Regions from separate parts of the Exiguobacterium sp. QJM3NY_9 genome, predicted to be linked through region 1. Evidence: riboswitches for the same ligand, from Rfam matches in the RefSeq annotation. Region 1 holds a riboswitch; the other holds the start of a gene.
The links. Region 1 has a riboswitch for lysine ahead of AC0VYQ_RS15175 (Na+/H+ antiporter NhaC family protein). Riboswitches for the same ligand answer to the same signal wherever they lie in the genome.

Region 1 (7,570 bases):
TTCCGCCGACGAGCGTGTCGATGAGTGGTGTTTCGATCGTACCTGGTGAGAGCGAGTTGACACGAATGCGGTCACGCGCATAATCGATTGCCATCGCCCGTGTAAAGTTCGTGATCCCGCCTTTTGCTGCGTTGTAACCTGAGCGGTTTAAGTCGGCAGCGCGACCTGACATCGATGACGTATTGATGATCGATCCGCCCTTCTCAAGCATTAAAGGAATCAAGAATTTACTCGTCAAGAATGTACCACGTAAGTCGACCGCGATGATTTGGTCAAACAGTTCAATCGGATATTCATGGACTTTTCCGCCTTGCTGATCAATCCCGGCATTGTTGAACAGAACGTCAACCGTCCCGTACGTTTCTTTCAGCTGTGTCGCGAGCTGTTCGACACTATCGACTTGCGTGACGTCGACGTGAATCGCTTCCGCTTGTCCACCAGCCTGTTTGATTTTTTCGACCGTCTCCTGTGCTTTTTCAAGATTGACGTCAGCACAGACGACTTTCGCCCCTTGTTCGGCAAAGACGAGTGCCGTTGCTTGACCAATTCCTGTTGCTGAACCTGTAATAACTGCTACTTTATTCTCTAATCGACCCATGTGTAATTTCCTCCTTCTAAGTACTCTTGCTCCGAATGTTGTTCACCTTATGAATCATTCCCTCGACTTTGGAGGATAAACCTACTGAACTGTCTAGCAATCCATGAGAACGGGAACAGATGAAAAGTGAAAACCCGACAGGAAAGGAATGAGAACGCTGACATCCGAACAACGTGAATATGCAAAAAAATTACTCGATGAAGCGATTCTGTACCAAATCGAGTTAGAGAAAGATGTATTTAAGGATGAGTTGATTGACCGGACGACACCGGTCTTATGGTTTGGTGACGTAAGCGAGCGTAGCTGGCTTACGATTGCGACGAATCCGTCGGCAGGCCAGTTTTTGAACCGGGATGGCACGTTACGCTATGAGACGACAGGACCATTCGTCCTAAGAGAAGTCGATGCGCCGCTTACGGAGTACCGGACGGACCAACGATTTAATCAAATGATTGATTCCTATAATCGTTATTTCAAACAGCCGGACATTTATAAATCGTGGTTCGGACGGGAGGGGGGAGGAAAATTGGAAGGTTTTCTGAATGGATTCGAAGCTTCTTTTTACGGAACCGGAGAGCCGGTCATCCATGCGGATTTTTTTCCATTTCCGACGAAACGGTATATGGGAACGATTGCTCAGCGACATGAACTGGAAGAAACCGTATTTGGTCAGACGTTCCTTTTGAGATTGATTCGTCTTTTTCGATTACGCGGCATTATTCTTCTCGGACGGGAACATACGGAACGTTACCGGACAATCGATCCGACGGCTACATGGCAAGCACCCGAGCCGGTCCCGGGGTACCCGGATGCCGTCGTCGAACTCGGGTATTCGGAACAATTTTCCGTTCCAATCATCGGTCTTCATTTTAAGCCGAGTGAACAGTTCATCGGGCTCGGGAATCGCCCGGATTGCCATGGTGTCAGTCATGGCACGTATGGATCGACCGCGCACTTACGAAACATCGGAAAGTATGTCCGAAAACGACTCGAAGAAGGGGATTGACACTATTTTTCCAATCCGTGATAATAGATATGTATTAGCACTCTTGTAGTTAGAGTGCTAAAAAGAACTAGGGGGGTATCGGAAATGGAAACGAAACAGTTCAAGGCAGAGTCGAAACGTTTACTCGAAATGATGATTCATTCCATCTACACACATAAGGAAATCTTTTTACGTGAGTTGATTTCGAACGCTAGTGACGCGATAGACAAGATTTATTACAAAGCATTGACGGACGAGACACTGACGTTCGAAAAGGATGCCTATAAGATTACGATTGAACCGAACCAAACGACACGTCAGCTCATCATTCGTGATACGGGAATCGGGATGACGAAAGAGGAGCTCGAAGCGAATCTCGGAACAATCGCGAAGAGCGGGTCACTTGCCTTTAAGGCGGAGAATGCCGCGCAAGACGGACACGACATCATCGGACAGTTCGGTGTCGGCTTTTATTCGGCCTTCATGGTCGCGGACGTCGTCACGGTCATCACGAAACCATTCGGTAGTGAAACGGCGTACAAGTGGGAGTCGCACGGTGTCGACGGTTATACGATTGAAGAAGTCGAAAAAGCTACGGTCGGGACGGAAATCACGCTGCACATCAAAGCGAACGAAGAAGATGAGAACTATGATGAGTATTTAGATACACATCGTTTGCGGACGATCGTCAAAAAATATTCCGACTTCATCCGCTATCCGATTGAGATGGAAGAGACGGAACGTCAACCGGTCGAAGGATCGGACGAGATGGAAGAAGTGAAGGTCGTTAAGACCATCAACAGCATGGTGCCGATTTGGCGGAAAAATAAACGGGAGTTGACGGACGAGGATTACACGAACTTCTATCAAGAAAAACGATATGGATTTGATACACCAGTCAAGCACATCCATATCAGTGCAGATGGTGCCGTCCGTTATCAATCGATTTTATTCATTCCGGAGCAACCGTCCTTCGACTACTATTCAAAAGAGTTCGAGAAAGGTCTTGAACTGTATGCGAACGGCGTCTTGATCATGGAAAAATGCAGTGACCTCTTGCCGGACCACTTTAGCTTCGTCAAAGGGATGGTCGACTCGGAAGACTTGTCACTCAATATTTCACGTGAGTTGTTGCAGCACGACCGCCAACTCAAATTGATTGCGAAAAACATTCAAAGTAAGATTAAGACGCAACTTGAAGGATTGCTTCGCGACGATCGCGAGAAGTATGAAGCCTTTTATCAAGCCTTTGGTCGTCAATTGAAGTTTGGAATTTACAATGATTACGGCATGCATAAAGAGACGGTCAAAGATCTTGTCCTGTTCCACTCGGCAAAAGAGAAGAAGCTGGTCACGCTCGCTGAATACGTCGCGGCGATGCCGGAAGATCAAAAATACATCTACTATGCTTCAGGGGAAAGTACGGACCGTTTAGATAAGTTGCCGCAGTCGGAGCTTGTCAAAGACAAAGGGTTCGACATTCTGTACTTTACGGAAGAAATCGATGAGTTCGCGATTCAAATGTTGCTCAACTATGAAGGAAAAGAATTTAAATCGGTTACGAGCAGTGATCTTGGAATCGAGCAAGCGGATCAAGCAGAAACGACCGAAACACAAGTCGAGATGTTTACAGCAATGCAGGAAGTGCTCGCTGGGCAAGTCAAAGAAGTCAAAGCTTCGTCACGCTTAAAATCACATCCGGTCTGCTTCGCGACGGATGGTGCCGTTTCGATTGAAATGGAGAAAATTCTTAAGTCGATGCCGAACAACCAAGATGTTTCAGCCGTGAAAATTTTAGAGTTGAACACGTCACATGACGTCTTCGAAGCCATTGAAACGGCCTTTAAAAAAGACCGTCCGAAATTTGAACGCTATACGAAATTAATGTACCAACAAGCGTTGCTCATGGAAGGCTTGCCAATCGAAGATCCAGTTGCGTTTGCAAATGAAGTGTGTGCCTTGATGGTGTAAGAATGATCGCTTCAGCGTGTAGACAAACTCTTATGAAGCGTGAACATGCGATATCGAATTGCAATTCGTTCGTGCTTTCCTGGATTTCTCTCACGGTATTACCTAAAAAGCATCACGTTTCGTTGACTCCTACGGGGAAAAGTGCGTTTTTAACGCACTTTCAGAGGCAGGCAAGACCCTGCTCGTTGTCCGTGAGGATTAAGGAGCAACGGCTTGCGCCTCGCCCGAGGAAAGCAACGAAAAAAAGACGCTTTTTATTTCTTCATACCATGTTGTCTACAACTTAAAAAAGGGATTGCACATCATCGTAGATGGCAATCCCTTCTTTTTTTCTCGTCTCGGCTAAGCTGAGCGTTACTTTTTTATTATTCAGCGCGAAGTTCAGTTGGTACTTTGCCACGTTTCGAGACGACATTCAGGACGACGAGTGCGAGTAAGAAGGCGATAAGTGCACCGATGAAGCCGATGATTGATGAATCGGTTAAACCGAGCACAAGGTAGCCGACTGCCGATGTCGCTGCACCAACCAACGCATACGGAAGTTGTGTCGTGACGTGATCGATATGATGCGAACCGGCACCTGTCGAACTGAGAATCGTCGTATCGGAAATTGGTGAACAGTGGTCTCCGAAGACGGATCCGGCAAGAACGGCAGCGAGCGTCGGAAGTAAGAGATTCGGTTCGACCGCCATGATGAGGTCAGCACCGATCGGCAGCATGATACCGAATGTTCCCCAACTTGTACCTGTCGAGAATGCCATTAAGCTTGCAATCAAGAACAATAAGAAGGGGAGGTACGAAGCAGAAATCGACTTACTGACGAAGCTTGCTAAGTACTCACCTGTTTTCATGTCACCGATAACAGCGATGATTGTCCAAGCGAATAATAAGATGACGACAGCAGGCCACATGGATTTCATCCCAGCCCAGATGCTGTGTCCGTATTCGCGCGCCGGGATTTTCCGACCAATCAACATCAGGAAAGCAACGACTAAACTGATGACGACACCAGCAACGAGTGAACGTGTTACGTCTGTCGCTTCAAATGCACCAATCAACGTAAATGCACGATTGTCAGCAGCGAGTGCCTGAGCACCGGTAAAGAGTAATGCGGAAACCGTTGCAATGACGAGAACGATAATCGGAACGACGAGGTCACGTACTTTTCCACCTTCGTGTTCTTTGACTTCCTCTGCCATCCCCATCGGTGTTCCTTTACTTGCGTCGAAAAGTTCACCTTTTAATGCACGAAGTTCATGCGTCCGCATCGGTCCGACCGCAATCCCTGTGTACGCGATGTAAAGCGTCAGCAATAGAGCGAAAATCGCATAGAAGTTGAGTGGCACGATCATCATGAAAGCACTGAATGCGGAATACTCCGTAATCGAATGTGTCGTTAAGATACCAGCGATGATCGAGATGATGAACGCTCCCCAACTTGAAAGCGGGCTGATGACACAGACTGGAGCAGCCGTCGAGTCAATAATATAAGCAAGTTTTGCACGCGAGACGCCACGACGGTCCGTTAACGGACGACTGACATTCCCGACAGCAAGACTGTTGAAGTAATCATCGATGAAGATTAAAATACCTAAACCAAATGCTGCGAGGCGAGCGCCGCGCGCTGTCTTGACGTGTGTTGTTGCCCATTCACCGAAGGCATGTGCACCGCCCGATGTTTGGATAAGCGTCGATAGAACACCGAGTAATAGTAAGAAGATGAGTAATAAGACGTTCCATTCATTTAACGCCCCATCCGCCCAAAATAGACTAAAGATGTTTTTGCCGAGATAGACGACCGTATCGATTGGATTAAAGCTATGCAGCAATAAAGCACCAATCAAAATACCGACACCAAGTGAAATAACGACTTTGCGCGTCACGATTGCAAGTGCGATTGCAATGACAGCTGGAATGAGCGCAACGATTGAATCTGAATAATTGACCATTGTGTGGTTCCTCCTCTTTTTTTAGAAGATGAGACCCATTGCATACAAAAAAGCAAGGGCACCGGCAACAAAGCCGACACCCTTGCTGGATGCGTCTTTCTTAGCCGAATTGGAGCGCTCCATACAAAACACGTATGGCAATCGAACGGGTATTTCCCAATTCGACCAGTACCACCAAGTCAGACACTTGACGATACTTCGGCAGCATTACCTTTCCTTGATCGTCCTCGTTGTCATCCTCAGATCAAATACTCATTAAGACCGCGCCTCTACCTCATCGATAGAATAGTCATATTCTTTTAATAAGAAAACCTTATCATATTTCAGAAAAAAGTTTCAAGTCTGTTTTTAAAAAAAGTAGTAAAGTCTGTTCAAAAGGAACAATGAAGTTATTCGGCGTTCATCCGATTTAAATGGGCAGCACCGATGACACCGGCATTTCCTTCCAATGCAGCTAAGCGGATGATTGTTTTTTGACGTAACGTCGGGTAGAGACGGGCATTGACGGCTTGTAAGAGCTCCTCCCAAAATAAATCGGCGGAAGCCGTAACACCGCCGCCGATGATGACAGCTTCCGGATCAAGTGTATGAATGATGTTCGCGATGCCTGTTGCTAAATGGTTAACGAAGCGAAGTCTTTCCAGTGGATTGCGAAGAAGTGTTGCGACAGACCGCTCGTTCAACAAATCAGCCCGTGTCTGAAGAGCCGTACCGCTTGCTAATCCTTCGAGTGAGCCTTTGTTCAAGACAGGGTGTTCCGGTCCAGAAGCATCGATGATCGTATTTCCGATTTCACCAGCGTATCCGTGTGCGCCTCGAATCAACGTCTTTTGATAGACATATCCGCCACCGATTCCTGTACTGACTGTCATGTAATAGATGGATGCATAGTCTTGGCCTGCCCCGAACAATGCTTCGCCGAGCGCGGCGGCATTTGCATCATTTTCAAGGGAAACCGGGATGTTGAAGAACTCTTCTAACGGGCGAACCAAATGTACATCGTCCCAACCCGGCAGGTTCGGAGGTGACAATAGCCGACCCGTTGCTACATCAAGCGGACCAGGCGCTGCGATACCAATTCGTTCGACTTCAAATTCTTCAAGTAGCTTTTGGATGGCTTGTCTTAAATGATTAATTGTATAGTCCGGGCCAGCAGCCGCCTCTGTCAAAAATCGATATTGTTTTACGACATGGTGCTGATTGATTGCGGCAACACGCGTGTGAGTCCCACCAAGATCAATTCCGATGTGAAGTCGTTGTTTCGGTGTTGGATTTGGACCAGTCAATAGAAGTTTCCCCTTTCCAGAAACGGTACAAGTTACTTTTGCCGGAATCAGAACCGTGTCTCCGGTGGTATAACGCAATTGGTTGATGATCAGCGTGCCACTGATGATAGTGATGACTTGGAAGGAAGTTCGTGGTGCAATCGTAATCATGTCATGGATGGCCCATTCCTCGACAAAAAAATAGGCGTTGGTTGTCAGTAGTCTTGAACAAAAAGAGGTCGGTACATAAGGCTCCTCGTACTGGAAATGAGGAAATTGAATGACTTCGAGTGCTTCTTTAAGGTGGAGTTGACGCGGTTTGTTGGTCGAATGGTCAATTCGATCGTAATCGTACAACCGGTACGTGGTATCAGAGTTCTGCTGGATTTCGATGACAAGACACCCTTCGGTTAAAGCATGAACAGTACCTGCTGGAACGTAAAAAAAATCGCCGGGTGAAACAGGCAAATCAATTAAGCCGGAAGTTAAATCGTCTTCACGGACAGCGTGCAACAAATCAGCTTTTGTTTTGAAGTCATGCCCATAAATAATGGTGGCGTCTGCCGGACAATCGACGATATACCAGCATTCGTTTTTCCCGTAAGGCTGTCCTTCTAGGCGACAGGCATCATGATCGTCAGGATGGACTTGAACGGACAAATCATCCGCAGCGTCAATCCACTTAATGAGTAAAGGAAAAGCTTCCGTTGTGTCCACCCCAAAGATTTCAGGGTGATTTGACCATAAATCCCGTAGTGCATCACCGGAAAAACGTCCGGCATTCACCTTGGTTTGCCCGTTT
Region 2 (7,570 bases), 290 kb from region 1:
GATTTGCTGGATCAAATCGTTGAGGAACACATGACGTTGCTCGCAGAAGCGATTCGGATTACAGGAAAACAATCGGCCGAGCCTCCGACAGTCGAACGCGTCAGTCGTTACTTTGCACGTTTGTTCATCCACATTGAGCAAAACGAGCGCTTTTACCGGACGATGCTGCTCCAAGGAACAGTCAAGACGTTCATCTCACGTTTCTTGGATACGTTAAAAGAAAACTACCGTCTTGCTTTCCGGGAGACGACAAGTGTCTCTGTTCCGGTGGATCGGGATTTATTACTGAACTACGTCATTGGTGGTCAACTCGGGCTCTTGATGTCGTGGTTACGAAATGATCGTCCGTATTCCTCCGAGTATATGGCAAATCAGCTCAGTCAGATGATCGTCTTCGGAACAGTTGAAAGTATTGGTTTTCCTCAGACACGTCCAGGGACTGTCTAAAAAATGAACTAAAAAGCGCCATTCCGATGTGAGGGAATGGCGCTTTTGGTGCTAGTCGGATATAACGTTAGATTACGCTTGACGGAATTCCAGCTGTTTCGTATAAATCGTACTTTGGTTACGTCCGTGCTCTTTTGAAGCATAGAGTGCTTTATCCGCTTGTTGCAATGCTTCAAGTGATGTATGGGATCCACCCGAATGGGCAATTCCTAACGAAATCGTAATCTTCAAATCAGGTACATTTGCAGTCGGGAACAGGTTACGGGCGACTGTCGTCCGCGCTAATTCAGAGATTTTCTTCGCATCCTTCAATGATGTATTCGGTAAAATGATCAAGAATTCTTCTCCGCCGTACCGACCGACTAAATCATCCGGACGAACGATAGAGGCAAGTGTCGTTCCGAGTTGTCGCAACACATCGTCGCCGGCATCGTGACCATATGTATCGTTAACGTGTTTGAAGAAATCGATATCGATCAGGATAAGTGAATATCCGTCGTCATCCGATCCGACGAGTGATAGCGAGTCGTCCAGACGTCGGCGATTGGCGAGACCCGTCAAGGCGTCGGTCATCGCAAGTTTTTGCTGGTACTGGATATTTTCAAAATGTCGTCGCAGTTCGGCTAATAAGCGATAGGTGACGAGTCCGGCTAATAAATTAAAGAAAATGTACGTAACCGATACTTTGAAAAACGTTTCCCAACTGTTTGTCAGTGCATAGATGGCTGGTAACGAATAGAGAATACCGATTCCAATCATTAATTCAAAGGTCAGCAATGTATTACGTAAAAATCTGCGTGCTATGCCAATTGTCAAAATGAATAAAACCATGATGACGGAAGCGAGAATCGCTCCTTCGATTTGATCAGCAGGTGTAATTAAAAAACGCGTTCCGATAATCATGACTCCCGTGATGAGGGCACTAGGCAATCCGCCAAATAATGTGGCAATCGCGACAGGAATGATGCGTAAGTCAATCCGGGCAATATCAATTTGAATGCTGTTGAACATGAGGAGTACAGCAATTGCACCAGCTACACAACCTAAAATAAGGCGTGATTCAAGCTTTGATTTTGGTGTAATTCTTGGTTGATTTCGAAAAGGTAAAAATAAAAGCGTGATCGTCGTGAATAAGAGACAAAAATTTATGATGAAGTTATTCATAATAGACAACAAATCCTCCCAACTCCCCCTGCAGTATACTTCCAATTATATACTTTGAGTATACTCGTTCTACTAACGGTATAGGAGGTCTGAATGTTTAGAATAAAAAAAGAAAAACAGCATAAAACACCTGTTTTTCTCGTAATTCTTACTTTATTAATTGGATGAGACGACTTCTTCATCCATTGTCGCAAGGATTTTATCAAATACATGAATCATCACGTTCAGTTCTTCTTCAGATAAAGTGCCGAATCGCTCCTGAAGATATGTGCGACGGACGACTTCGAGATTCCGAAAAGCGGCCTCTCCCTCGTCAGTCAAGGCGAGGACGATTGAACGACGATCTTCCGTCGAGCGTGTCCGTGTCACAAAACCGGTCTTATACAGTTTATCTGTCAAAGCGGTGACCTGACTTGTCGCGAGTTCGAACTGTTCCGCGAGTAATGTCGGACGCTGGGGGCCGTTTTCAGATAAGCTGCGTAAGATGAAGAATTCACTTCGCGTGGCAGTACCTTCAAACAGTTGATTCAACTCACGGCGCAACGTCCGGAGAATCACGCGCATTTGTTCTTCTAATCGATATGTCAATTGGTCATGTTGTTCTTGTCCCATCTGAGCAACATCCTTTCTGTACTACCTTCTACCATTTAGTGTACTAAAAATATCGGAATTTTACTATGAACACGCTAGGATTCAAAAATATAAATTGACAAACAAGAAACATATTATGTACTATGTCGAAGTAATGAATTAGTAAATCAACTTAATTAGTTCTCACTCAACCAGTGGGATGGAGGTTGCGATTTTTATGAGTCGGGTTACGGATGTCGTCAAGCGGCAGATGAAATAGCTCAAAAGGAAGAATTGCCGAAATCGTAGACTACTTTGAAAGTCAGCGATTGGGATTAGATCAAACAGGTCTAATACTGTCATGAACCGTTTGCGGTTTATGGGGAGCTATCTTTCACGACGGTAGAATGAGACGCATCATCGATATGTTGCGTTCTCATCTTCCTCTTGGAAGGTGAGGGCGCTTTTTTGCGCCCTCTCAAAAATTATAAAAAGAGAGAAGCGACAAACATGAACAATTTACAACAGCAACAACACCCCCTTGATTCCACAGCAGAAGGGCTACAACGAGGGCTTCAAGCCCGGCATATGTCGATGATTGCAATTGGCGGAGCGATTGGGACCGGTTTATTCATCGCGTCAGGTGCCTCTGTTGCAGCGGCAGGACCGGGCGGTGCGTTACTTTCTTATACAATCGTCGGATTGATGGTCTACTTCTTGATGACGAGCCTTGGGGAGATGGCCGCCTATATGCCGGTCGCAGGATCGTTCTCGACGTACGGGACGAAGTTCGTCGACCCTTCATTCGGATTCGCCTTAGGATGGAACTACTGGTACAACTGGGCCGTCACGATTGCCGTCGAGCTCGTCGCAGCACAAATCGTCATGCATTACTGGTTCCCGAACATTCCGGGCGTCTATTTTAGCGCGCTGTTTTTACTTTTAATGATTGGATTAAATTATTTTTCGGTCAAAGGATTCGGTGAAGCCGAATACTGGTTTGCGATGATTAAAGTCGTCACGGTCATCGTGTTTCTTGGTGTAGGAGTCGCGATGATTTTTGGTATCTTTACTTCGGAGCCACCAGCAGGCTTCAAAAACTTTGGCTTAGGTGATGCACCGTTTGTCGGAGGGATTCCAGCTGTCATCGGTATCATTCTTGTCGCAGGTTTTAGCTTTCAAGGGACGGAGCTCGTCGGAATCGCAGCAGGCGAGTCGGAAGATCCGGAAAAAAATGTCCCGAAAGCAGTTAAACAAGTGTTTTGGCGGATTTTATTATTTTATGTATTTGCGATCTTCGTCATCGGAATGTTGATTCCATACACAAGTCCAAATCTTGTCTCAAATGATATTACGGATGTTGCCGTCAGTCCGTTCACACTCGTCTTCGAAAAAGCAGGACTCGTGTTTGCAGCAGCATTGATGAATGCGGTCATCTTGACGTCCGTCTTGTCTGCCGGGAACTCCGGGATGTATGCTTCAACCCGGATGCTCTACACACTGGCACGACAAGGTGATGCACCGAAACTATTTGCGAAAGTCTCAAAAAACGGTGTGCCGCGGAATGCGTTACTCGCGACAGGGGCGATTGGTGCGCTTTGTTTCTTGACGTCGATGTTCGGTGGACAAGTTTATCTTTGGTTACTGAATGCTTCCGGAATGACAGGATTTATCGCGTGGCTCGGGATCGCGATCAGTCATTACCGTTTCCGAAAAGGTTTCGTCGCCCAAGGGCATGCGTTACGTGACTTACCGTACGTTGCACCGGCGTTCCCGTTTGGTCCGCTATTCGCATTTGGCCTATGTTTCCTCGTTATCGTTGGGCAAAACTATGCCGCGTTCCTCGCTGATCAAATCGACTGGGTTGGGATTGCAGCAACGTATATCGGAATTCCGTTATTCTTGGTCTTCTGGCTCGGACATAAAGTCAAACACCGGACATCGGTTGTCCGGTATGATGAGATGGAGTTTCCGAAACATCCGAAAAAATAATAGGATAAGCTAAAGGACCCTCTCGCTTACGAGAGGTCAGACTATAAGCAAAGTGTTATCGGGAATCGGGAGATCAAGCGTCTTTTTTCGTTGCTTTCCTCGGGCGAGGCGCAAGCCGTTGCTCCTTGATCCTAACGGACAATGAGCAGGGTCTTGCCTGCCTCTGACAGTGCGTTGAAAACGCACTTTTCCCTTAGGAGTCAACGAAACATGACGCTTTTTAGGTAGTATCGTGACGGATTGTCTCTCATTATCGCATGTTTACGCTTCTTAATAGTTTGTCTACACACAAAAACCCTCTCACTTGCGAGAGGGTTTTTGTGTATAAAAGAACCGAGTGGTTTTCCGAAAGATTTTTTTAGTTTCTTTCCATGATATGTCCCTGCAAGTATGTCAATCTGTAATCGGATTATTTCTTTTTAATAATTTTATTTTTATTTAAAAATATTGTTTCAATAAAGTAAAAATAAGGAATAAATTCTTTACGGTAAATCTACTAAAACAATCGGGATGGAGGAAGTGTGAAATGAGTACATATGAATTGATTTTGACACTGGGTTCGGCCGCGTTCTTCATGGCGCTCGTTGCTTATGTATCCTATCGCATGACACGAGGCAAGGAACAGGGAGTTGACGAATATTTTTTGGCAGGACGTGGACTAAGCGGAATCTTTATTGCCGGTTCCTTGCTTCTGACCAACCTTTCGGCAGAACAACTGATTGGTTTGAACGGTCAGTCGTTCATGGGGAATATGTCGAGCATGGCGTGGGAAGTCACGGCAGGGTTTGCTGCCATCATCATGGCGATCTACCTGTTGCCTAAGTTTTTGGGGATGGGGATTTCGACGTTACCTGAATTTTTAAGTCAGCGCTATGATGAAACGGTCCGGCGGATGACGGTGCTCTTATTCTTACTTGGCTACATGTGCGTGACGATTCCATCGATGCTTTACTCCGGCGGGATTGCCGTCTTACAACTGTTTAACGTACCGGAGTTATTTGGATTGAGTTATACGCAGTCGCTGTGGCTCGTCATTTGGGTTGTCGGGATCATCGGGGCCATCTATGCAATTTTCGGAGGACTACGGGCTGTCGCCGTATCCGATACATTAAATGGAGTCGGCCTTGTCATCATCGGTTTCCTCGTTCCGATTCTTGGTTTTTTTGCACTCGGGGACGGGAATATGGTCGACGGGATGAAGCGTCTCGCAACGACACACCCTGAAAAATTGAATGCGATTGGGTCGTCAACCGATGCCGTTCCGTTCTTTTCGATTTTTACAGGAATTTTGTTTGCGAATCTCTTCTATTGGTCACTTAATCAATATGTGATTCAGCGCGTGCTTGGAGCAAAGGACTTAAAAGAGGGACAAAAGGGTGTCTTGATGACAGGCTTCCTGAAACTACTCGTCCCGGTATTCATGTTGATTCCGGGTGTGATTGCGTACCATTTGTATGGAGATAATCTAGCAAGTGGAGATTTGGCCTATCCGAAATTAATCACGGAGTTGCTCCCTGTCTCATTGATGGGATTTTTCTTGGCCGTCTTGCTGGGAGCAGTCTTTAGTTCATTCAACTCACTCTTAAATAGTATCGCGACGTTGTTCGTACTCGATATTTATCGCCCGGTCTTTGCGAAAGAAGCGACCGACCGCCAGCTGATTCGTGTCAGTAAAATCTTCGGAACGATCGTTGCCTTGATTTCATTTGTCGTCGCTCCATTCTTAATGTATGCACCAGACGGTCTTTGGACGTTGATTCGTCAGTTCACAGGATTTTTCAACATTCCGATTCTCGTCATCGTCATGATGGGAATGCTCGTGCGGACGATTCCGCCGATTGCTGCCAAAATCGTCATTGTTTTTCATGTCATTGCCTATTACTTCTTTGTTTTCGGACTCAGACAGTTGTTCGGAATCGATCACGGCATCAGCTTTATCCATGGCTACGGTATTTTATTGGTGATCGAAGTGCTGTTCATGTGGTTCATGGGGAAATATCGTCCTGTTATGCAGGTGAATCGTCGTCGACCGGTACGTACGACGGGGATGACACCATGGAAATATGCGATGCCTGTCTCGGTCTTACTCGTGTCGAGTATCATCTTGATGTATGTCCTCTTCTCGAAAATAGGACTCGCCTATCCGGATGGTATCGTTTCAGGCTGGTTCTGGCCAATCACGCTTGTCTTGCTTGTCGGGACGGTCTTCCTCTGGCGCTTTGCCTTGAAGTCGTGGCATGCGCGGTATACGACTTATCTCGAGGAAGAGTACAAACGAGCGGAATAAGTTCACAGTTGACGGCTCAAATCGATTAAGATTAAAGAAAAACGGAGGCGAGCATCGTGAACTACTGGTACCACTTTAAACGGGCATTCATCCCGATTGCGATTTTATTGATTACATTAGCGATTTATCAAATGATTTATCGTATGAACAACATTTGGTATTCGCTCGGCGGATTGATTTTAGTTTTTGCAGCGATTTATTTTGTCATGCGACGCCTGAAGGCAAATCCAGAAGATTGAGTGAGCAAGATAGTAGGGGCATGCTTTAAAAAGCAGTAGACTAGAGAGATAGAAAGAGGAGGGGAAGATAGATGGCAAAAGCAATATTTGCAGGTGGTTGTTTCTGGTGTATGGTCAAACCGTTTCATAAGTATGATGGTGTCGACCAGGTGATTTCCGGCTACACCGGTGGTCATACAGAAAACCCGACCTATAAAGAAGTTTGTTCTGAGACGACGGGACATCTCGAAGCAGTCGAGGTGACGTATGATCCGTCTGTCATCACATATGAAGAATTACTTGAAGTATTTTGGCGTCAAATTGATCCAACGGACGGTGGCGGTCAGTTTAATGACCGAGGTCAATCGTACGAACCCGCTATTTTTTATGTTGATGAAGCGCAAAAGCAAGCGGCGGAACAATCAAAAGCAGCTCTTGATGCTTCTGGTCGTTTTTCAAAACCGGTTGCCGTCGACATCCGTCCGGCAGCACCATTTTGGCCGGCGGAAGAATATCATCAGGACTACTACAAAAAGAATCCGTTCCGCTATCAAATGTATAGTGTCGGATCGGGTCGTGCCAAGTTCGTCAAAGAAGCTTGGAAAGATCACGGTAAGGAACAGGAATTGAAACAACGCTTAACACCCATCCAGTATAAAGTGACACAGGAGAGCGGGACAGAACCGGCTTTCCGAAATGAATACTGGGATGAAGAACGTCCGGGACTGTATGTCGATATCGTCGATGGAACGCCACTCTTCACGTCAAAAGACAAGTTCAACTCAAGTTGTGGATGGCCGAGTTTCGCGAAGCCGATCGCAGAAGACAAGATGGAAGTAAATCTTGATACGACGCACGGCATGACGCGGACAGAAGTTCGTTCAGCTGATGC

Region 2: it holds a riboswitch for lysine, as region 1 does, so the genes downstream of both, AC0VYQ_RS01235 (amino acid permease) here and AC0VYQ_RS15175 (Na+/H+ antiporter NhaC family protein) in region 1, are expected to answer to the same signal.

The regions. Positions count from the first base shown of each region.
Region 1 is NZ_CM149679.1:2,976,895-2,984,464, reverse strand. Features, by position in the region: gene AC0VYQ_RS15190 (SDR family oxidoreductase) at 1-598, opposite strand, end outside; gene AC0VYQ_RS15185 (hypothetical protein) at 747-1,604, shown strand; gene htpG (molecular chaperone HtpG) at 1,689-3,554, shown strand; gene AC0VYQ_RS15175 (Na+/H+ antiporter NhaC family protein) at 3,920-5,503, opposite strand; lysine riboswitch at 5,608-5,783, opposite strand; gene manA (mannose-6-phosphate isomerase, class I) at 5,893-7,570, opposite strand, start outside.
Region 2 is NZ_CM149679.1:215,637-223,206, forward strand. Features, by position in the region: gene AC0VYQ_RS01220 (TetR/AcrR family transcriptional regulator) at 1-447, shown strand, start outside; gene AC0VYQ_RS01225 (diguanylate cyclase domain-containing protein) at 520-1,611, opposite strand; gene AC0VYQ_RS01230 (MarR family winged helix-turn-helix transcriptional regulator) at 1,768-2,223, opposite strand; lysine riboswitch at 2,395-2,579, shown strand; gene AC0VYQ_RS01235 (amino acid permease) at 2,692-4,173, shown strand; gene AC0VYQ_RS01240 (solute:sodium symporter family transporter) at 4,700-6,460, shown strand; gene AC0VYQ_RS01245 (hypothetical protein) at 6,517-6,699, shown strand; gene msrA (peptide-methionine (S)-S-oxide reductase MsrA) at 6,771-7,570, shown strand, end outside.